2 regions of the Clostridium fungisolvens genome follow, and region 1 is predicted to be linked to the other one. Evidence: a T-box and tRNA genes for the amino acid it is inferred to sense, from the RefSeq annotation. Region 1 holds a T-box; the other holds one or more tRNA genes.

What was found. A T-box is a leader RNA that pairs with one kind of tRNA and senses whether it is charged. The one in region 1 lies ahead of thrS (threonine--tRNA ligase), so its partner is inferred to be a tRNA-Thr.
Region 2: it encodes a tRNA-Thr, which carries the amino acid that the T-box ahead of thrS (threonine--tRNA ligase) is inferred to sense. The anticodon was not compared.

What each region holds. Positions count from the first base shown of each region.
Region 1 covers NZ_BLZR01000001.1:4,284,706-4,296,929, reverse strand. Annotated here, with positions in the region: gene bsdtw1_RS18950 (MCP four helix bundle domain-containing protein) at 145-801, shown strand; gene bsdtw1_RS18945 (GNAT family N-acetyltransferase) at 937-1,458, shown strand; gene bsdtw1_RS18940 (sodium-translocating pyrophosphatase) at 2,139-4,283, shown strand; gene bsdtw1_RS23560 (HD-GYP domain-containing protein) at 4,538-5,038, shown strand; gene bsdtw1_RS23555 (HD-GYP domain-containing protein) at 5,071-5,757, shown strand; gene bsdtw1_RS18930 (hypothetical protein) at 6,503-6,673, shown strand; gene bsdtw1_RS18925 (M3 family oligoendopeptidase) at 6,934-8,628, shown strand; gene thrS (threonine--tRNA ligase) at 8,762-10,699, opposite strand; T-box leader at 10,847-11,053, opposite strand; gene bsdtw1_RS18915 (hypothetical protein) at 11,518-11,781, opposite strand; tRNA gene bsdtw1_RS18910 (tRNA-Gly) at 11,964-12,038, shown strand; tRNA gene bsdtw1_RS18905 (tRNA-Leu) at 12,104-12,187, shown strand; tRNA gene bsdtw1_RS18900 (tRNA-Gly) at 12,191-12,224, shown strand, end outside.
Region 2 covers NZ_BLZR01000001.1:4,870,364-4,882,587, reverse strand. Annotated here, with positions in the region: gene glpK (glycerol kinase GlpK) at 1-309, shown strand, start outside; gene proC (pyrroline-5-carboxylate reductase) at 359-1,159, shown strand; gene trhO (oxygen-dependent tRNA uridine(34) hydroxylase TrhO) at 1,469-2,470, shown strand; gene bsdtw1_RS23670 (hypothetical protein) at 2,930-3,064, shown strand; gene bsdtw1_RS21650 (hypothetical protein) at 3,262-3,768, shown strand; gene bsdtw1_RS21645 (adenylosuccinate synthase) at 4,161-5,447, shown strand; gene bsdtw1_RS21640 (DUF1858 domain-containing protein) at 5,917-6,099, shown strand; gene bsdtw1_RS21635 (acyl-[acyl-carrier-protein] thioesterase) at 6,313-7,053, shown strand; gene bsdtw1_RS21630 (BaiN/RdsA family NAD(P)/FAD-dependent oxidoreductase) at 7,104-8,354, opposite strand; gene bsdtw1_RS21625 (CoA-binding protein) at 8,824-9,189, shown strand; gene bsdtw1_RS21620 (hypothetical protein) at 9,255-9,407, shown strand; tRNA gene bsdtw1_RS21615 (tRNA-Glu) at 9,763-9,837, shown strand; tRNA gene bsdtw1_RS21610 (tRNA-Val) at 9,851-9,926, shown strand; tRNA gene bsdtw1_RS21605 (tRNA-Asp) at 9,934-10,010, shown strand; tRNA gene bsdtw1_RS21600 (tRNA-Thr) at 10,019-10,093, shown strand; tRNA gene bsdtw1_RS21595 (tRNA-Glu) at 10,112-10,186, shown strand; tRNA gene bsdtw1_RS21590 (tRNA-Val) at 10,200-10,275, shown strand; tRNA gene bsdtw1_RS21585 (tRNA-Asp) at 10,283-10,359, shown strand; tRNA gene bsdtw1_RS21580 (tRNA-Thr) at 10,368-10,442, shown strand; tRNA gene bsdtw1_RS21575 (tRNA-Glu) at 10,461-10,535, shown strand; tRNA gene bsdtw1_RS21570 (tRNA-Val) at 10,549-10,624, shown strand; tRNA gene bsdtw1_RS21565 (tRNA-Asp) at 10,632-10,708, shown strand; tRNA gene bsdtw1_RS21560 (tRNA-Thr) at 10,716-10,790, shown strand; gene mglB (galactose/glucose ABC transporter substrate-binding protein MglB) at 11,252-12,224, shown strand, end outside.

The DNA.
Region 1 (12,224 bases):
TGCAATATGAGTAATACAGAGCCAAGATCATTAAAAGTATATTATATTAATAATCTGGTTAATAAAGTAAAATGTGTTAAAATATAAACTGTTTTTGCTTTAAAATCAATACATAAATTTATACATAAAATCGGAGGAATCACCATGAAGAAGCTTAAAAATTCAAAAGTTGAAAAACAATTATTAATACCATTTATATTTGGGGTGTTGTTTATATTAACAGTTGATATCGTTGGTATTAGAGGAATGTATGTGTTAAAGAATAATTCGAAAGTTTTATTTGAGGACAAATTTGAAACTTTAAACACTATAAGTAATATACAGAATAATTTTTCTAACATAAAAATAGATCTTTTTAAACTTGTGTATCAAAAGAATAAGATTGAGAATGATGTATACTTAGAAGAAGATATAAGAAATCTACTGGATTTGAACAATAAGCAGTTTGAAAAATATGAAAGTTTAACAAATGGCGTAGAAGAGAACAAATTAGTTGAAGTACTAAAAATGGATATAGAACTTTATTCTAATGATGTTGAAAAGGCAATAAATTCAATAAAAAATAATGACTATGAAAAAGCTGATTCTTATTTTGTACAAGATGTTACTCCGATGAGCGTTGGTGTGGAGGATACGATAAAACAAATAATTGATGATTTAAGTACTAGCTCTTTAAAAGCAGATACCGCTAGTAACATTTTATTTAATAATTATTTATATGCAACGATTTCTGTAACTATCGTTGGATTGGTTGCATCCATATTAATGGGGAGAAGAATTGTGCTAAGTATTAGCAAATAGATGACAATCTGATTTGAAAATGATATACTAATTTTTAACATTTAAGTTAAAAGCTATAGGGGTTAAGTGATACGTATTTAGTCAGTAATGTTTTTTTCTTTCATAATAGCTTTAAATAAAAGGGGGACGAGGGTTATGTATTATGGTGAAAAGGTATGCCTAAGAGCTTATAAAGAAGAAGATATACCTAGAGCAGTAGAAATGGTAAATGATAGTGAACTAAAAAAACTGCTAGTAACAGGAATTCCATTTCCTATGACTTCATGGGAAGAAGAGGAATGGGTGAAATCGCAAAAGAGCACAGACACAGGGGGATATAACTTTGCCATTGAAGATATACAAACAAAGAAATATATAGGTGGCTGCGGTATTCAGAAGGTTAACTGGCTAGCTCGTACGGCTACAGTTGGTATCATGATTGGAGACAAGGATTACTGGGGTAAGGGATATGGTACTGATGCCATGAAAGTGCTTCTGGATTTTATATTTAACAATATGAATATAAACAAAGTTAAGCTTGCCGTTTTTTCTTTTAACAAAAGAGCTCAAAAGAGTTATGAGAAGTGTGGATTTGTAGTTGAGGGCGTTCTTAAGGATGAGTTATTTAAAGAAGGAAAATACTATGATGAAATAGTTATGGCTGCTTTTAGAAAGTAATGACTGATAGATCTAAATCTTTAATTAACATCTATTATAGATAGCAATAAATTTTTGAAAATTTATTGCTATTTTTATTTTTGTTATTTTATACAAAATTGGCATGGATACTAGGTGCAGCTATTAAAATGATGAAACAATAACATGAAAGTTAAGTAAAATATTGTAAAAGTAAACATTTTCAAAAAAACAGCACTTTAATTAACATAGAATGGCTGATTTTGACTATTATGGCTTAAATTAAAGAATATTAGAATATTTTGAAAATTGCCAAAATATTCTAAAGGGTATATAATGTGGAGGTGATTTGGCTTTATATTTTAATTAATATAAGGTTCATATCGTTAATATTACAATAATTCATACGTAGTATGAATATTGTTAATGTGGGACAAGTAATAATAATTATAGCTACAAAAAAATTAATATAAACTTATGCAAAGTAGGTGATATTGCAACGAAAAAGCTAAATGTTTTTATTGATAGTATATCTAATAACCGCATTATATATGTATTAAAGGTCACTTGAATTCAATAAAAATCTCTTTGATCAAAAGTATTTGTTGTACAAACATATGAATTTATACTTACTATTATAAACATATGAAGAGTTACAATCATCTTAAGATAATTGTAATGTTAGTACGCTATCATAGGTTAATAATACTATTATGAGGGAGATGTTATTTGTGACAGTTTATTTTGGCATAATTTATGGGGTTGTCCTAATTTCAGCTTTGGTAATACTTTATCTTGCAAAATACATATTCAAGCAGGATAAGGGTAATGAAAAGATGCAGGAAATTTCAGAAGCAATAAGAGAAGGAGCTATGGCTTTCTTAAAAAGACAGTATAAGACCATAACTCTAATTGCATTAATTGTTTTAGTAATAATCACAGGTTCAGATTATCTTGCTAACAAATCTAAAGAAGGCGTAGATGCATTTAGTATCGCATGGCATACTGGAATCGCATTTGTTACAGGAGCGTTCTGCTCAGCTATATCAGGATATATTGGAATGTACATGACAGTTAACTGTAATGTAAGAACTGCTGAAGGGGCTAGAAAAGGCTTAAATAAAGCATTGCAAATAGCTTTTAGAGGTGGTACTATAACAGGTCTTGCAGTTACATCTTTATCACTTTTAGGGGTATCAACATTATTCTTAATATTTGGCGGTGCATCTGGAGACGATGTTCTAATAAAAGAAGCCCCATCATTAATTGTTGGGTTTGGTTTTGGTGCGTCTCTTGTAGCATTATTTGCTCAATTAGGTGGCGGAATATATACTAAAGCTGCTGATGTTGGAGCAGATTTAGTTGGAAAAGTTGAAGCTGGGATACCAGAAGATGATCCAAGAAACCCTGCAGTTATAGCTGACTTGGTTGGAGATAATGTTGGTGACTGTGCAGGAAGAGGAGCAGATCTATTTGAATCTACTGCAGCTGAAAATATTGGAGCTATGATACTTGGTGTTGCATTATATCCTGTGTTTGGAGTTAAGGGGATTTTGTTCCCACTTGTAGCAAGAGCATTAGGAATTTTAGCATCCATAGTTGGTGTATTCTTTGTAAACATTAAGGATGAAAGTAAAGATCCTATGATTGAATTAAATAAGGGTTATGGTATAACTACAATTATAGTATTAATCCTTTTAATATTTAATGTTAAGTACATGCTAGGAGGAACCCTTCCTAACGGTAATGAAATAAATTATTGGTTGCTTTATGGTTGTGCTGTAACTGGTATAGCACTAGGATATGCATTTGTAGTTTTAACTAACTACTATACTTCTTGTGATCATAGACCTGTTCAAGAGATTGCAAAATCTTGTGAAACTGGGCCAGCTACTAATATAATTACTGGAATTTCTATAGGTATGGAATCAACTACTTTACCAGTACTACTTATTTCAGTTGCGATTTTTGTGTCATATAAATTAGGGGAGTCAGCTCTTGGGGGAATAGCTAATTCAGGACTTTATGGAACTGCCATAGCTACAATGGGAATGCTTTCAACTTGTGCGTTCGTATTAGCAATGGATACTTTTGGTCCTATAACTGATAATGCAGGTGGAATAGCAGAAATGTCTGGTGCACCTGAAAAAGTAAGAACTATAACTGATAGACTAGATGCTTGTGGTAATACTACTAAGGCATTAACAAAAGGATATGCAGTTGGATCAGCTGCACTTGCAACTTTCCTTTTATTCTCAGCTTATCTTGATGAAGTTAAGAAGATATTAGGTAAGCCGTTAGATTCTTGGTTTAGCGTAGATATAGGTAAACCAGAGGTGTTTATTGCAGCCTTTATAGGTGTTATGCTTGTATTCTTATTTAGTTCAACAGCTATAAGAGCGGTTGGAAGAGCTGCTCAATATATAATTGTAGAAGTAAGAAGACAGTTCAAAGAAATCCCTGGAATCATGGAAGGAACAGCAAAACCTGACTATGCTAGCTGCGTTGATATAGTTACCAAAGGTGCTTTAAAAGAAATGATAGTTCCAGGTATCATAGTAATAGCAGTTCCTATATTAGTAGGCGTGCTTTTAGGAAAAGAAGCAGCTGCAGGATTTTTAATGATAAGTACAATAGCAGGAGTTGTAATGGCATTATTCTTAAACAACAGTGGTGGAGCTTGGGATAATGCAAAGAAATATATTGAACTTGGAAACATGGGTGGAAAGGGTTCTGAAGCACATAAAGCTGGGGTTGTAGGTGATACTGTTGGAGATCCATTTAAGGATACTGCAGGTCCATCACTTCATGTTTTGATTAAGCTTATAAGTACAATAACTTTAGTATTTGTAGCTTTATTTAGATAGTGGCATCTCAATACTTTATATTAGGAAATGGTTTCTTTAAAGGAACTGTTTCCTTTTTTGCTTTAAAGATTTATTTGTATTAAAATAGTAGGAGAAATGACTAGAGAGTCTAATAAATATATTTCAGTGATAAAATGTAATTACATATATAAATACTAAGAATATCAATAATAAGTACAAATTTTTGAACACTTAGATATGGATAACTTTAAGGATAGATTAGTAAAATAATTTACAAAGGAGAAATATAATAAATGCTATTTTATATGAATGAATTTCTAACAGCAGTATCTTTTGCGTTAGATTTTATAGAAATGGACCTATCAGGAGTGACTTCAAACCACGGAAAGAGAACTGCTTACATATCATTAAAAATAGCCAAAGAGCTTGGGTTAAGTTTTAAAGAACTCCACGATATCGTAGCTTTAGGTATGCTTCATGATATTGGTGCAGTAGAAAGAGGATTAGTTAAAAAGATTAATGCAGAAAGTGAGTATACTCTTAAGAATGCTGAAGATACGGTGGCTCATTGTAGTATTGGTGAAAATAGTATAAGTATGTATCCTTTCCTTACTGATGTTACCAATGTCATTAAATATCATCATGAAAGATATGATGGAACAGGCTACTTTAATATTAAAGGTGAAGATATACCTAAGATGTCTCAAATAATTTCAATGGCAGATGAGATAGAATTAAATTTTGATTTGAGAACTAGTGATTTTAAAATCAGAAAAAAATACAGGATTTTATAAAAAGTAAAGAAAACACACATTATTCAGCAGAATTGGTAGAAGCTTTCTTAAGGGTAGCTAGCCATACTAGTTTTTGGATTGATTTAAAAGATAATTTTATAGCAGTAGCCTTACAGAAAGTACAACCTAAGTATTCGGTTGATATTTCTTTTGAACAGATAAGATCTATAACTCAGGTGCTTTCAAGAATAATTGATTCTAAATCACAATATACTCAACAGCACTCTAAAGAGCTTTCTGAAAAGGTTGATGTTATGGCTCGATTTTATGACTACAGTGATGAAGAAAGATTTAAGTTGATAATAGCAGCTGATTTACATGATTTAGGTAAGTTAGCTGTTCCAAATGATATATTAGATAGTACTGGTTCGTTAAGTGAAGAAGAATTTTCAGTTATTAAAGAACATACTTATTATACTAGAATTGCTCTAGAGCAGATAACTGGTTTTGAAGATATTGCAGAATGGGCAGCTAATCATCATGAAAAGCTTAATGGATTGGGGTACCCTTTTGGAAAAAGTCATAAACAATTAGATTTTAATTCAAGACTAATGGGATGCCTTGATATTTATCAGGCACTTACAGAAGAAAGACCATATAGACGATCATTAAGCCATACAGAAGCAATGGATATATTAAATGATATGTGTAAGAATGGATTTGTAGATAGTAATATATGTAAGGATATAGATGTTTTCTTTTCAAATGTACATATATAAGTTTTGTTAAACAGTTAGGAATGTAATACTTATAAGTTTGATTTGTTGATAAAGAGGCAATATTCAAAACTATAATATAAAAAAATGAAAAAATATATTGACAAAGTTTGTGAAAGTATTATAATTTAAACATAGAGCAAAGGCGCTTTTACGATTAGAGTAGAAGCGCTTTTGTTTTATAAAAAATTAATTATGTTATTTCTTAATAATCATAATAATATATATAAAACCTTACTTTTCCCTTTCATGTGTGATAGATAATTCTATCACTTTTTTTTATTCTTTAGGAATTTATCACTCAATTATATTTGTAGATAATTATGCGAATAGACTTAGGAAACAATATAAGATAAAGAATAAAAAAAGAAGAATATGTCGCCTGCCAAAATTTCTTCACATACGTTCAGAAAAGGCAGATGCGCAAAAAAATCACTAAAGAAGATCGTTTTAGTGAATTTTTTGTTCCTGTATAAGAAATTATAAAATTTTCAAGGTAGCTAAACTTAGATATTTTAATGCTTTTATAAGTTTCTTATGGCTATACAGTAAAAAATAAAACTTATTCGCCTGCCAAATTTTCCTCATATTCATTCGGAAAGGCAGATGCGTTAAAAAAGCTCGCTGAAGAAGGTTGCTCCAGCAATTTTTTTTATTGGATCGGTAATTTATATTATATAGGTATAAAAAGTAGAAAATTAATGCAAAATAAATCCATAATATTCCTAGAAGATAGGGGAGATATGATATGTGGCTTTTTAAATATCTTTTTAGTAAGAAGTATAGAGAAAGATATTACAATAATTTAATTGCCAATATTACTAATACAGAATGTAACTTGGAAGAGGACGATAAATTATACATAGAAATGAACATTCCTCATAAAGATATTGTTGTCAATAAAGAGCATACCAGCTAAACTATAAAGCCTTCTTACCATAAGAAGGTTTTTTGCTTTAATGAACAGTTATAGATTTTTTATTCTATACCTATTGAAGTCTATGACGAGAAAGTGTCACATATAATATCAGAAAGAGGCATACGTACAAATTAATAAAAGTATTTTTATTGTTAAAATTTGTTTATAATCACTTTTATGGTATAATGTTAGCAATAATGTTAAAAATATACTTTTATTTTTAGTATAAAAGTAATTTATTAATACAGGGGGCATTAATAATGAAATTCAAGGAATTTAAGTATGAGAGACCTAATTATGAGGAAGTTAAAGAATTATTTAATTCTCATATAGCTACATTAAGAGACTCAAGTAGTTCAGAGGAACAATATGATTGCATAAAAAACATAAATGAACTTAGAAATCATATTCAAACCATGAGTACATTAACAAATATAAGACATACAATTGACACACAAGATCAATATTATGATGATGAACAAAATTATTGGGATGAATACTCTCCGCTATACGAGGAATTGAATTCAATATTTTATAAAGAATTAGTTAATTCTAAGTTTAGACATAGACTTGAGGAAAAGCTGGGTAAACAATTTTTTACTTTAGCTGAGTTTGCTTTGAAAGCATTTTCAACAGAGGTCATTGAGGATCTGCAACTAGAAAATAAGCTAGCGTCAGAATATACCAAGTTGATTGCTTCTGCAAAGATTCAGTTTAAAGGAGAAGAAAAAAATCTTTCAGGATTAGTACCTTTTATACAGAGTAAGGATAGAGAAGTTAGAAAAGAAGCTTCTCAGGCTAAATATGATTATTTCATACACCATGAAGCCGAGATAGATAGAATATATGATGATCTTGTAAAGGTAAGAACGAAAATAGCAAGAAAATTGGGATTTAAAAACTTTGTAGAATTAGGATATGTAAGAATGATGAGGAGTGACTATAATCCACAAATGGTTTCTAATTTTAGAAAGCAAGTCCAGGATTATATTGTTCCAGCAGCATCAAAGCTTTATGAAAGGCAAACTAAAAGGCTAGGTTTAGATGAGTTAAGCTATTATGATGAAAAATTCGAATTTTTAAGTGGAAACGCAATACCAAAAGGTGATCCAGAGTGGATAGTAGCTAATGGTGTAAAAATGTATTCGGAATTATCATCAGAAACTAAAGAGTTCTTTGATTTTATGGTGGATGGAGAATTATTGGATTTAGTTACTAAAAAGGGCAAAGCAGGCGGTGGATATTGTACTTATATACCAGATTACAAGTCTCCATTTATATTTTCTAACTTTAATGGAACATCAGGAGATGTGGATGTATTGACTCACGAAGCAGGGCATGCATTTCAAGTATATTCATCTAGATGGATAGAGATACCTGAGTGTAATTTTCCTACTTATGAAAGCTGTGAGATTCACTCTATGAGTATGGAGTTTTTTACTTGGCCATGGATGAATTTATTCTTCAAAGAAGATACAGACAAATATAAGTTTATACATTTAGGAAGTGCTATAAAGTTTATACCTTATGGAGTTACTGTTGATGAATTCCAACACTTTGTTTATGAAAATCCTGACATAACTCCAGCAGAGAGAAAGACAGCTTGGAGAGAAATAGAAAAGAAATACCTACCACATAAAAATTACGACGGTTGTGATTTCTTAGAAAGAGGGGGATGGTGGTTCCAACAATCTCACATATTTACCTCTCCTTTCTATTATATAGATTATACTTTAGCTCAAATCTGTGCACTTCAATTTTGGAAAAGAGCTAATGAAAATAGGGAAGAGGCATGGAAAGACTATGTAGAGCTTTGTAGAGTTGGGGGAACAAAATCATTCTTGGAACTAGTTAGTTATGCAAACTTGAAATCTCCATTTGAAGATGGTTGTGTAAGTTCAATAATAACTTCCATAGAGCAGTGGCTTGATTCAGTAGATGATAAGAAACTTTAATATTATAAAAGATATAAAATAAGGGGTTGCTACAAAAATATAAATTATAAAGTAGTGGTCTATATAATTTCTGGCAATAGAATGTATAGATATTGAATAAAAAAAATAGAACTCCCATAAGGAGTTCTATTTTTTAATGTTCTTTAGTAGCGTTTTCGTTAACTAATCTTTCGATAAATCCAGCTAATTCTAGTGAACCTTCATCGCCAGCTTTTCTGCTTCTAACAGATACTGAATTGTTTTCTACTTCCTTTTCTCCAACTATTAAAATATATGGAGTTTTTTCAACAGAAGCTTCTCTTATCTTGTAACCAATTTTTTCAGCTCTGTAGTCACCCTCAACTCTTATACCTTTAAGTCTCAATGCTTTAACAACAGATTCTGCATAATCATTATACTTATCAGATATAGGAAGTACTTTAGCTTGAACTGGAGCTAACCATGTTGGTAGGGCACCTGCGTATTTTTCAATAAGCATTGCTAGAGTTCTTTCGTAGCAACCAATTGAACTTCTATGGATTACATAAGGAAGTTTCTTTTCTCCATTCTTATCTATATAAGTCATGTTGAATCTTTCAGCTAGAGCAAAGTCGATTTGTACTGTTATTATAGTATCTTCTTTTCCGTGAACATTTCTAGCTTGAATGTCAAGCTTTGGTCCATAGAAAGCTGCTTCACCATCAGCTTCAACGTAATCAATTTCTAAATGATTAAGAATTTCTCTCATTAGGTTTTGAGTATTTTCCCAAGCTTCAGGATTGTTTATATATTTTTCTTTATCATTAGGATCCCATTTTGAGAATCTATAGGAAATATCATCTTGAATTCCTAATGTAGTCATAACGTACTTTATTAAATCAACTACGTCTTTAAACTCTTGCTCAACTTGCTCTGGAGTACATACAATATGACCATCTGCCAAAGTAAATTGTCTAACTCTTGTAAGTCCATGCATTTCTCCAGAAGCTTCATTTCTAAATAGAGTAGAAGTTTCTGCGTATCTAAGAGGAAGATCTCTATAGCTGTGTTGATCTGAATTATATATTGAAAATTGGAATGGACAAGTCATTGGTCTTAAACCAAATACTTCACTGTCATGTTCCTCATCGCCTAAAACAAACATTCCATCTTTATAATGTTGCCAGTGACCAGATATTTTATATAAATCACTCTTAGCCATAAGAGGAGTTTTTGTAAGAAGGTAACCTCTTCTTTCTTCTTCATCTTCTATCCATCTTTGAAGTACTTGAATAACCTTAGCACCCTTAGGCATTAATAGAGGAAGACCTTGACCTACATTTTCATCAGTAGTAAATAAACTTAACTCTCTACCTAATTTGTTATGGTCTCTTTTCTTAGCTTCTTCTAATGCTTCTAAATGTTCATCTAGTTCTGATTTTTTGGGGAAGGAAGTACCATATATTCTTGTAAGCATCTTGTTCTTTTCGTTTCCTCTCCAATAAGCACCTGCACTTCTAAGAAGTTTAAAAGCTTTTATTGGCTTTAAAGACATTAAGTGTGGGCCAGCACATAAATCAGTGAAGTCACCAATCTTATAGAAGGATATAACCTCATCTTCTGGAAGATCATTAATTAATTCTACTTTATAAGATTCATTTTTTTCTTCCATAAGCTTTAAAGCTTCTTGTCTTGGAAGTTCAAATCTTTCAATTGGAGCGTCTTCCTTTATGATCTTTTTCATTTCATCTTCTAGTTTGTTTAAATCAGCTGCTGAAAAAGAACTTTCTTTATCAAAGTCATAATAGAAACCGCTAGCTATAGAAGGACCTATAGCCAATTTAGTTTCTGGAAACAGTCTTTTAACCGCATATGCTAATATGTGAGATGTTGTATGTCTAAATGCATCCTTACCTTCTTGTGAATCAAAAGTACAAATGCTCAAGTTACAATCAGCATCAACCTTAAATCTTAAATCAACCACCTTGTCGTTAACGATGCCACAACAAGCTACTCTCGCAAGTCCTTCACTAATGCCTTTAGCAATTTCATAAACGGATAAACCAGCTTCAAATTCTTTAACTGATCCATCTTTAAGAGTTATTTTTACCATTTGTGAATCTCCCTTCATAATAAAATTTATATAATAGTCCTAAGTTTAAACTCATATTCCGTGGAAAACAGATAGAAGTACATTTAAATATAAATTAAACTTGAAAAGGACAGTTTTTAGACAAAATAAAAAACTCCCGTCCCTATATCAAGGGACGGGAGAATATCATTCCCGTGGTTCCACCCAAATTACTTGAAAAACAAGTCACTTTAGTAATCTTAACGCGATTTTCACGGACTTTATTAAAGTCACTCAGAGTTAGTTTTCAGCTAATTCCATATAAAAATACTCACAGCAAATGTATTTTCTCTCTGCAAATGTACCAAAGCTTACTCTTCTCTTCATAGAATTAAACTTAGCTATTTTTTATAAATTATAAGTTTATTTTATTTTAATGTCAAGTATTTATAGAGTTCCTAACTCAACTATTAATTTATACATGCCCGAAAATCCTCAGAAGCCAGGATTTTAGAACAAGTATAAATTAAGTTTCGATATAAGAACTCTTTATAGATGAACCACTTCATAATTAAATTTATGTTTTCAAACTCTCCGCTCAGAAACCAGAGGGGGGGTGAAAATAGATTTCGGATTGAAGTGTTTCATCTTTAAATAAGTCCTAATTAAAAACTATACAAAGTTTTCAATGTGTTCTTCTTTCTTAACTTAAAGAGATTTAGGGCGGTAGGAGACACTGTAAACCTAAATTATAATATTTGCATAACCTAGTTTGATTATGTAAACTTTTTTGTAAATATCATAATTTAGAGTTGTGAAGTATATAATAGAACAACATAGAAGAAATGTAATAGTGCTATTTATTTAAATCTCCATACTGCAGTTTGTGAGTTATATTCATTACAATAAGAGCTTTCGTAATTTAGAAATTCCAAGCCTAGTTCATTCTCATAATTGCTTATAAAACTTGTGAGCCCAATATTGTTTGTACTATAGGAGGGTGTATATGGGGAACCTGTAATCTTTTCTATAATTCCAATTGTAGTTATTTCTGAATAGTCATTGTATAGTTCAGTAAGTGCCCTTTTTACCTCTTCTAATAAGATTTCATCTAAGTTTTTCATGGGATAGTTCCTCCAAATATTATTTCTTATGAATTATATTAATAATAATTAGGTAATATAACTAATTTAAAAAAAATGACAAGTTAAAAAATCATTGATGTTTTAACTTACTAAATAGCAAAAATGTCACTATATATTTACAATGTATGATTAATATGGTAAAATGTTACTATAAATTATGAGCGGTAATAACTCAACGGCAGAGTGTCACCTTCCCAAGGTGAAGGCTGCGGGTTCAAATCCCGTTTGCCGCTCCAAAAAAATAATATAAAAAACTATTGATTTTATTTCTAAATAGTGTATAATATTTTTTGTGAGCAATGCAGATGTGGCGGAATTGGCAGACGCACTAGACTTAGGATCTAGCGCCTACGGCGTGGGGGTTCGACTCCCTTCATCTGCACCACTTGCGGAAGTGACTCAATGGTAGAGTGTCACCTTGC
Region 2 (12,224 bases), 590 kb from region 1:
GATATAAAGTTAACGAGCTTAAAGGTTGATGGTGGAGCCGCAGCTAATAACTTTTTAATGCAGTTTCAAGCTGATTTAATAAATACGAGAGTATATAGACCTAAAGTTATAGAAACTACAGCACTTGGAGCTGCATATCTTGCAGGATTAGCAGTAGGATATTGGAAGGATATTGAAGACATAAAGACCAACTGGAGTGTAGGTAAAGAATTTAATCCTTGCATGAGTGAAGATAGAAGAAATAGCTTTTTGTCAGGATGGAATAAGGCTGTAAAAAAGGCTTTAAGCGATGAAAGAAAAGATAGTTAATTAATTGAAGTGCGATGAAATTTTATATATTTTAATGAGGTGAATTTAATTGAAAAAAGTTTTGGGATTTATAGGTTGTGGAAACATGGGAGCGGCTATGGTTGGAGGTATAATTGCATCAGGAATTGTAACAAATGATAATATTATAGCCTCTACCAAGACTAAGCAATCAGCAGAAGCTCTTGAACGAAAGTTTGGAATAAAAACTACTCAAGATAATAAGAAAATAGCTTCTGAGGCTGATATAATATTTTTAGCAGTTAAACCATTTATGTATGATGCAGTAATTGAAGAGATAAGGGATATCATAAGTACTGATACCATAGTTGTTACTATTGCAGCTGGTGTAGAACTTGAAAAAGTTAAGAGCACTTTTAAAAGAGATGTAAAGTTAATTAAAACTATGCCCAATACACCTGCCTTAGTTGGCGAAGCAATGAGTGCTATCTGTCCTTCAAGTAATATATCTGAAGAAGAGCTTGATTATGTAATAAATATATTCAATTCTTTTGGAAAGACTGAAATACTTGATGAGAAAGACTTTCACGGATTTATAGCCCTTTGTGGATCTTCTCCAGCATATGTATTTATGTTTATAGAGGCAATGGCAGATGCAGCGGTTAAAATGGGGATTCAAAGAAAGAAAGCATATAAATTAGCTGCACAGTCTGTATTAGGCTCAGCCAAAATGGTATTAGATACTGAAAAGCATCCTGGAGAACTTAAGGATATGGTTTGTTCGCCAAGAGGTACTACAATAGAAGCTGTAATAGAGTTAGAAAATGGTGGAATGAGATCATCTATAATAAAAGCTATGGAAAAGTGTGAAGAGAAATCTAAAAATATGTAATAAATAGTGAATTTAGAGAAGTAAGTACTTAAAGCAATAAGTATTTACTTCTTTTTTTATAATTTTAGGTACTGTTAAAATACCGTGTTGAAATTAAATAGTTTTAAACACAAGCTGATTTTAAAGTAAATTTTGCGAATTCAAGATTAGTTAATAAATAGAAGTAAATGATAAAAATTATCATTTACAATATCATGTATATGAGTTATTATATTTAGGAAAATGATTATGATTAAATAATTATTATTTATTAAGGTGGATTTATATAATCATATAGAAAGATTTCAAATTGTTAATGAGGTGATTGTTTTGAATAAATATAGAATATTGCTGTATTACAAATTTATAAATATAGAGAATAGTGAAGAATTCTCAAAGGAACATTTGAAGTTATGTAAAGATATAGGCCTTAAAGGAAGAATATTAATTGCTGATGAGGGAATAAATGGAACAGTTTCAGGTACAGTAGAGCAAACAGAAAAATATATTAATCAATTAAAGCGAGACGACAGGTTTATAGATATGATCTTTAAAATTGATGAAGCAAATGATCATGCCTTTAAAAAGATGTATGTAAGACACAAGAAAAGTATAATAACTTTACTTCCAGAGGATGATGTAAATCCAAATAAAAAGGTTGGAAAGTATCTGAAGCCAAAAGAATTTTATCAAATGCTTCAAAGAGATGATGTAGTAATAGTGGACGGAAGAAATGATTATGAGTATGATATAGGTCACTTTAGAGGCGCTATAAGACCAAATGTAAGTAACTTCAAGGAGTTCCCGAAATGGATAGATGATAATCTGTCTAAGTATAAGAATAAGAAGGTACTTACCTATTGTACAGGTGGAATAAGGTGTGAGAAGTTAACAGGAGTACTTTTAGACCACGGGTTTGATGATGTATACCACCTTGAAGGTGGAATAGTGACCTACGGTAAAGATCCTGAAGTAAGAGGAAGGTTATGGGATGGAAAGTGTTATGTTTTCGATGAAAGAATCTCTGTAAAGATAAATAATACAGATGAAGATATAGTTATATCTAAATGCACTCACTGCGGAGAAGAGTCGGATAGGTATATTAATTGTACTAATGATGATTGTCATAAGCAGCATATATGCTGTGAGAAATGTGAAAAGGAACAAGAAGGTTTTTGTTCTCATAACTGTAGACAATATATACTAGAACACCCTGAGAGAGATGCACGTTTAAGACTTAAAGAAAAAGCTAATATGTATAAGAGATATAATCAGAATCATGAAAAAGCCAAGGAGATTATTAATAAATTAGATAAAAATTATTCAGCTTAAAATGATATAACTATAGTTAAAAAATTAATATAAACAGTAAAAAAAATTTAAAATATCTATTGACAGAAATAAAAAAAAGGTATAAACTTTAGATAGTGATAATCATTCTCAAAGAAACTTTTAAATAAGATAGATGCTTTTACTGGGCAAAATAATTGCACCTAACTTATATACTAGTAGAGACTGGTTTTCGAAGGCAAACACACACATAGCATTAACCAAATAGACTCCTCTTAATATTATTTGATGACTGCGGAGAGGCTATCCAAGACAGGATAGTCTCTTTTGCATTTAAGGAATACATATTTTTTTATTGGAGAAACTTTTTATTATATGTGATTGGCTAATCTAAACTTTATATTATTGAAAAATCTTTTTTATTATGACTAGAAGATTTTATTCTGAAGTTTCTGTAATTAGATCATTCACATTCATAATAATATAAAAGGAGTTGATAGTATGAGTGGTGAAAAATCTGTAAATGAGGGCTTATCTGATAAGAGCTCGCAATCTAGATCATCCAAAACTGGATATAAGAATAGAGGAAATAGTGGATTAAATCCAGAAAATAAAAGTACCAAAAATAAGAGATAATATATTGGGGCAGATGTTTATGACACTGCCTCAAATTTATTCTTTATATAGGTTGTGAGGGGGTATAGGTGTAAAAAACATATACTCTATAAACTGCTAAATGTTAATTAAGTATTAAGTCAGCTGTAGTGATTATAGAAGTTTAAATCTAGCAACTATATTTATGATATAATATAAAAAAATAGGAGGTGGGTTTAATGGGTGGAATTACTACAGACAATATAATTTTATTATTAGTAGCCCTAATACTTTTATATTTAGTGTTTAAGTTTATAAAAGGTATAATAAAAACTATAATAACCATTATTTTAATTCTTACTTTAGGTGTAAGTGCATACAATATACTTATTGCAAAAAAATCTGTTGGTGATGAAATTAATAGATATAAGATTGACTATGCATATTTTAATGATGTAAGAGATATATCGTCTGAAGCTAAACAAACAGTTGATGATATAGAAAACAATAAGAATATTGTTCAAAATATAAACAAGCTTTCGGAATTAAGAAATAAAGCACAAGCTTTAAAGCATAGCAGCGATCTAGACGCTTTCCACAGCAAGTATATAAATACTTTTGATGGTATTATAATAGGTTGCAAAGGATATAGTACTGCTAAGCAAGTTGATGAACAAACTAAGAAGATTGATGAACTTAAGAAAGATTTAAATATGAGCATTAAGGATATAGTTTCAGCAAGATAAAGGATATAGAACTTTAAAATAGTTTTAGAAAATTTAATAAAAAAGGTTATTTATAATTTAAAAATTCAAATTATAAATAACCTTTTTTATTACAAAGATATAAAAAAATATTTTTTTAATTATAAAATCTTTAATTAATGCTAAATATAGTTAGTAGAAATATAGGAAAATATATAATTTTGAATATAATATACGAATTATAAAATAAATGTGATAAAAAATATTCGTAACTTCCATTGACCTAATATATTTACTTTGATACTATGTTAGGTGGGAATTTAATTATATTAAATTTATTGATATTAAAATTTATATAAGTTTTAGGCTTATTAGTAATGACAATAATGAATGAGTGTAACCAAGCAAACTGATGTATTTAAGGAGGAAGGGTTATGTCAGCATTTATAGTTTTAGGAGCTCAATGGGGCGATGAAGGAAAAGGAAAGATGACTGATTACTTAGCTGAAGAAGCTGATGTTATAGTTAGATTTCAAGGTGGAAATAATGCAGGTCATACAGTAGAAGTTGAAGATAAGCAATATAAGTTGCATTTGATACCATCAGGTGTACTTTATGATTCAAAATTGAACATAATAGGAAATGGTGTTGTTGTAGATCCAAAGGCTTTATTTGAAGAAATTGATTACCTTGAAGATTTAGGAGTAAAAGTAACTCCAGAAAAGCTTATGATTAGCGATAGAGCTCATCTTATAATGCCATATCATAGAGTATTAGATAGATTAAAGGAACAAGCAAGAGGAAAGAATGATATAGGAACTACTGGTAAGGGTATAGGTCCATGTTATACTGATAAGTATGAAAGAAGTGGAATAAGAATCTGTGACTTACTACATAAAGATGTGTTTACAGAAAAGTTAAAAATAAATGTTGAAGCAAAAAATGAGTATATAACTAATGTTCTTAATGGAGAAGCACTAAGTTTTGAAGAGATATACAATGATTATATAGCTTATGCAGAAAGATTAAGACCATATATACAAGATACATCAGTAAAAGTTTATGATGCTATAAAGAGTAATAAGCAAGTTTTATTTGAAGGTGCTCAAGGAATGCTGCTTGACATAGATTATGGAACTTACCCATATGTAACATCATCAAATACTACTTCTGGTGGAGTGTCTAATGGTGTAGGTATTGGACCTACAATGATTACTAATGCTGTTGGTATTGCGAAAGCATACACAACAAGAGTTGGTAAGGGTCCATTCCCAACAGAATTGGAAAATGAAACAGGAGAATGGATAAGAGAAAAAGGACATGAATTCGGAGTAACTACTGGTAGAGCTAGAAGATGTGGTTGGTTGGATTTAGTTATATTAAAGACAACAGTAAGAGTATGTGGATTAACCTCTTTAGCTGTTACAAAGATTGATACTTTAGCTGGACTAGAGAAAATAAAGGTTTGTGTTGGATATAAGTTTAACGGTTCTATTATTGATTACTTCCCAGCAAGTCTTGAAGATTTAGCTAAATGCGAACCTGTTTATGAAGAATTTGATGGATGGGATGAATCTGTAGCTGATGCTAGAAGCTATGAGGAACTTCCTGAAAATGCTAAGAAGTACCTAACTAGAATAGAAGAAATAACTGATACAAAGATATCAATAGTTTCTGTGGGACCTAGAAGAGACCAAACTATGAGAGTTAGAGAACTATAAGATAATTAATATTTTTATATTGAAAAAGGACCTATTTATAAAGTAGGTTCTTTTTTACTGTATAGGAAAATATAAAATTTTTATGCCAGTTAAGCCTAGATATTTTAATGCTTTTGGAGTTTTTTATTGTTATACGGTAAAAAAAGTGAAATTTATTCGTATGCCAAATTTTCCTCATATACATTCTGAATGACAGATGCGCAAAAAAAGCTTGCCGAAGAAGATCACCTCAGCGACTTTTTTACTATATAAAAATATTAAGATTTTATTTTATTGTAACTTAGGTTACTGAAAAAAAGATTTTTTTTATGTAAAATAGACTCATAGGTAGTGAAAAACAGCTTGAAAAATATACTAGATAAGTTTGCATTTAAATCCGACCATTTTGGTTGAATTTATATAAATAATCTAGTATAATAATTAAAGTAAGCTTGTAACATAAAATTATTTAAAAGTGAGGTTGATAGTAATGGTTACTAAGGACATGACAATAGGTGAAGTAGTTAGAACATATCCACAAAAAGCAGAAGTTTTGATGAGCTTTGGAATGGGTTGTGTTGGATGTCCATCAGCTCAAGCAGAAACTATTGAAGAAGCTGCTTTAGTACATGGATTAAACCTTGATGAATTAGTAGTTGCATTAAATAAGTAATAAATAAGAACTTTTAAGGACGTCTTTGTTAAGACGTCCTTGTTTTTGATGTTTAGAAAAACGTAAAAATTTTAAACTAGTTAAATCTAGGAATCTAAATGGCTTTAAAAGTTTTTTATTATATATCATAATAATAGGTCATAAAACGCCAGTATGGTATAATATTTAACATTGATGTTAAAATTATACTATATGAGTAGTGATGGAGGGTTTATGCTTAAAAAATTTGAAAAAGAATACGAAATAAATTATCACGATGTAGCATGGAATCTAAAGGCGTCTATTTCCACTATAGTGAATTTCCTATGTGATATAGGATTTAGGCAATCTGAAAGCCTTGGAGCAGGAATTAAGGCCATGATGAAAGATAAGCAGTCATGGGTATTTTATAAATATGATATAGAAGTCTACAGATATCCAGATATAGAAGAAAAGATAAAAGTAATTACTGAACCAATAGGTTTTAGAAAGTTTTATGCTTACAGAAAATATATTGTTTTGGATGTTGATGGGAATGTAATTATTGAGGGAAAAAGTATATTTTTCTTTGTTGACTTAGAAAAGAGGCGAGCAATAAGAATACCTGATCAGCAGTATAAGGTATATGGAGTAGAGGGTGACTTAAATTATTCAATAAATATTGATGACGTTAAGCCAATTAAAGAATATGATTTTATAAAGACTTTTAGAGTAAGGTACGGGGATATAGATTCTAATCTTCATGTTAATAATGTAAAATACATAGAATGGGCAGTAGAGAGTCTACCAATTGGTATTGTTAAAGAAAATAGCATTAAAAGAATAGTTGTTAACTTCTTAAAAGAAACAACTTTTGGACATGAGATAACTTCTTCTTGTAGCATAAATAACCTAGAGGATAGTGTAGAAAGCGTTCATAAGATAGAAGATGAAGAAGGAAAAATCCTAGCTACGGTAAGATGTGTTTGGGAATAAAATAAATGGATAAAAAATCGCTAATATATTCACATTAGCGATTTTTTATTTTAATTGGATGCACTTTTTCCAGCTAATACACCTGAGCTCCAAGCCCATTGCAAGTTAAAACCACCACAATCTCCATCTACATCTAAGATTTCTCCACAGAAATATAGGTTAGGAACAATTTTTGATTGAAGTGTCTTAGAATCTACCTCTTTGGTATTAACACCTCCAGCTGTTACTTGAGCACTATCAAAACCATTAGTACCAATGCACTTGAAAGACCAGTTTTTTAATAAATTAATTATATTATTCTTTTCCTTCCAGTCTAGGCTATAACAAGGTTTATGGATATCTTGTATTCCAGCTTCTTTTAATAAGATTGGAATTAGCTTCTTATTTATTACGCCTATAAATGATTCCATTAGGGTTCTATGTGATACCATAGCCCAATGTGATTCAAAAAAGTTATGTATATCTTCAATAGACTTTTCAGGCATCATATCTACAGAAATCACCACTTCTTTATTTTTTGAAAGAGAGTAGGACGCTATCCTAGAAAGCTGTAAAATTGGAGGTCCTGATATGCCATAGTCTGTAAAAAGTATTTCTCCGAATTCTTTTCGTAACGGAAGTCCATTTACTACTACTTCACTAAATCCATCGAACTTTATGCCAGAAAGAGCTTTTAAACTTCTATGCTCTAGCTTAAGCTGTATTAACGCTGGAATTGGCTCGATTATACTATGACCCAAATGATAAGCCAAGTTATATGCTGAACCATCTGATCCGGTTTTATGTGCTGATTTTCCTCCACAAGCTAATATAACTTTTCCACAGCTTATAGTACCTAAAGATAAATCTGATGTGGATAACTTAAAAATATCATCATTGTGGACAATATTTTTTACTTTGAAAGAATTATACACAGGTATATTTCTATCTTCTATAGCAAATCTTAATATATCCACAACTGAAGAAGCTTGAAGTGATTGTGGATACATCTTTCCTTTTTCTAATTCTATTATAGGTAAACCCAGCAATAGAAATAGATTTTTTGTGTCTTCCACTGAAAAGTTATTTAAACAATAATTAAAAAAGTTTGGGTTTTCACTATGATAATTTTCAAATGGAAAACCAATTAGCGAATTACTTATATTGCAACGGCCATTACCAGTGGTTAAGATTTTTTTGCCAACCCTATCAGTACCTTCTATAATTGCCACGTCTGCGCCATAGTCTTTTGCTGTAATAGCTGCTAATAGACCTGATGCACCACCACCTACTACCACTATATCATGATGTATATTACTCATTTGCTTACAATCTCCTTTTAACTAATATTATGAATATCTAAAAATGTACAATTTTAATGAAAAATCTATTCTTAAAACTATAATAGTTTGTGAGTATAAGTTTAAAAGGGTTTTTACATAGGCTAAGTTTTTTTGTAAAAAACCTATAATTATATTTTTAACATAAAAGTTTGTTAAATAACAATTAAATATAAACAATAATTAATTGATTATTATATCTTTTTGTTATAAACCCAATGCAAATTAAAAAAAATTAAAAATCTGATGAAATAATAAGTTTAATGTTAACTAAATATCTAAATTGTGTATATGTTATGTAATTATTATCATAGTAATATATAATTTTAAAACTCACATACTATAGTAGATAGGTATGCAAGATTACAACTAATATATTTTTATAGTTTAATCTCTATTTAGCTTAAATTAGTATATCTATATATTATAAGCATATAAAGGAGTGTATGATATGAGTGCAAAAGATTTAATGGAATATGACAACTGGATTGTTGTGGGTGATGTAGAAAATAATGAAAAATATGCTTCTAAAATATTAGCAAAATTTAGTGCTAATGGATATAATGTCAGCGGAGTAAATCCTAGGGCAAATGTTAAGGATGCGTATAAGAGTATAAAAGAAGTTCCTTATCATATTGATGCAGTAGATTTGTGTATAAATCCAAAGAGTGGTATAGAGCTTGTAAAAGAAGCAGATGAACTTGGAATAAAACATATCTTAATACAACCAGGAGCAGAAAGTGAAGAAATATTAAGCTACTGCAAGGAACATGGCATAGAAGCTGTTGAAGGTTGTGCGTTAGTAGAATTAGGATAAGTATATAAAGATATTTATAAGGGAATTCTATTTTTACAATGAGTAAAGTATGAGGAGGGATATCCATGGATGATAATAAATACAGACAAAAAGATAGACCTAAAAGTAATGCAGAACTCAGAAAAATGTTTCCAAAAGAAGGCGCTTATATAGGTGACAAGAATAAAGGTAAGGGTGATTACCAGGATAGACATAAAGATCATAGCGGACAATATTAAATCATATTTAAAGGTGGCTAATAAAATATATATCAATTATATAAAGGTTATTTTAATTCTAGGAATATAATTTCAAAGAAGGATAAGCTATAAAAGTTTCTATAAATTGATATGGCTATATAAAAAATATAGCCACCTTTATTATCTAAAAATAGAAGTAAAAGTTGCTATATTATATATAAAAATAAGCTTTGGAAAGCAATTAGAAGCTATTATTTGATAACCTCAAATAACTAAATTTTAAAGATAAATTTAAATTTTTTTAAAAAAGTGTTGACACTGAGTCTTATTTTTTGTAATATATCTATTGTTGGGTCGTAAAGACGACATAAATTTAAAACATAAAATTTAATTTGGCTCCTTGGTCAAGCGGTCAAGACACCACCCTTTCACGGTGGTAACAGGGGTTCGATTCCCCTAGGAGTCACCATTATCATATTTTTGGGCGCATAGCTCAGCTGGGAGAGCATCTGCCTTACAAGCAGAGGGTCACAGGTTCGATCCCTGTTGTGCCCACCAAAAATATGGCTCAGTAGCTCAGTTGGTTAGAGTGCCGGCCTGTCACGCCGGAGGTCGAGGGTTCGAGCCCCTTCTGAGTCGCCATTTTAAATGCTGGCATGGCTCAACGGTAGAGCAGCTGACTTGTAATCAGCAGGTTGTAGGTTCGATTCCTATTGCCAGCTCCACTAAAAAACAAAATATTTGGCTCCTTGGTCAAGCGGTCAAGACACCACCCTTTCACGGTGGTAACAGGGGTTCGATTCCCCTAGGAGTCACCATTATCATATTTTTGGGCGCATAGCTCAGCTGGGAGAGCATCTGCCTTACAAGCAGAGGGTCACAGGTTCGATCCCTGTTGTGCCCACCAAGAATATGGCTCAGTAGCTCAGTTGGTTAGAGTGCCGGCCTGTCACGCCGGAGGTCGAGGGTTCGAGCCCCTTCTGAGTCGCCATTTTAAATGCTGGCATGGCTCAACGGTAGAGCAGCTGACTTGTAATCAGCAGGTTGTAGGTTCGATTCCTATTGCCAGCTCCACTAAAAAACAAAATATTTGGCTCCTTGGTCAAGCGGTCAAGACACCACCCTTTCACGGTGGTAACAGGGGTTCGATTCCCCTAGGAGTCACCATTATCATATTTTTGGGCGCATAGCTCAGCTGGGAGAGCATCTGCCTTACAAGCAGAGGGTCACAGGTTCGATCCCTGTTGTGCCCACCAAAAATATGGCTCAGTAGCTCAGTTGGTTAGAGTGCCGGCCTGTCACGCCGGAGGTCGAGGGTTCGAGCCCCTTCTGAGTCGCCAATTTGATGCTGGCATGGCTCAACGGTAGAGCAGCTGACTTGTAATCAGCAGGTTGTAGGTTCGATTCCTATTGCCAGCTCCAAGATAAAGACATCTTACGATAGTAAGATGTCTTTTTTGTCGTATACAAATAAAACATCAGAAAAAACTTCACAAAGCATAAAAAATAAATCCTTATTCCTACATAAAGATGAAACACTTCAATTTGAAAATATAAATTAGATTATGAAGTGATTTATATGTTTAGTAAAATAGATAAAATTTATAGCAATTATTATAGTTAAATAATACTTTACGTAAAAAATAGTAAATAAATGCGATAGATTTAGTAAAAAGACTACTATGTAAAAGATTACTTGTAAGAAAAATACATTAAATATGTAATGATATCAGATAATTTTATTGATATCAACAATTAATAAAAAAATATTTGTGTGAAAATACAAAAAATTATATTGACAGTATAACTAAATTTTACTAAAATAAATTTGTAAACAATTACAAACGGGTATGAATTGAGAATAGTTTATGGGGGGATCATTTATGAACAAAAAAGTATTATTATTAACTATTACAGCAGCACTTTCGCTAACTTTAGCTGGATGCTCATCAACAAAGACTGAGACAAGCAAGGATAGTGGACTACCAAAGGTCGGAGTTACAATATATAAATATGACGATAACTTTATGTCATATGTAAGAAGATCAATTGATACAGGTGCTAATGGAAAAGCTACATTATCAATGAATGACTCACAAAATGACCAATCAAAGCAAAATGAGCAAGTTGATACTTTGATTTCTAAGGGAGTAAAATCATTAGCAATCAACTTAGTAGATCCAAAGGCTGCTCCAACTATAATTGACAAAGCAAAGAAAGCAAACCTACCAGTAGTATTCTTTAATAAAGAACCAGAAGCAGCTGCATTAAAGAGCTACGATAAAGCTTGGTATGTTGGAACTAAATCAGCAGAATCAGGTATACTACAAGGTGATTTAGTAGTAGATCAATGGACAAAGAATAAGGATAAATGGGACAAGAATAAGGATGGAAAGATTCAATACGTATTATTAAAAGGTGAGCCAGGACATCCAGATGCAGAAGCTCGTACTAAATATGTTGTTGATGAAATAAAGAAAAAAGGTATAGATGTTGAAGAATTAGCTATAGATACTGCTATGTGGGATACTGCAAAGGCTACTGACAAGATGGATGCATGGATATCAAAATTCGGTGACAAGATAGAGTTTGTTATAGCTAATAATGATGCGATGGCTTTAGGTGCTTATGCATCACTAGAAAAAGCAGGATATTTCAAAGATGCTAACAAATTTATGCCAATAGTTGGTGTTGATGCTATACCAGAAGCATTAACAAAGATAAATGAAGGTAAGATGGTTGGTTCAGTACTTAATGATGCTAAGAACCAAGGTCAAGCAACTCTTGACTTGGCTATAAATGCAGCAAATGGAAAGAACCCTACTGATGGAACAAAGTGGCAATTAGATGATAATA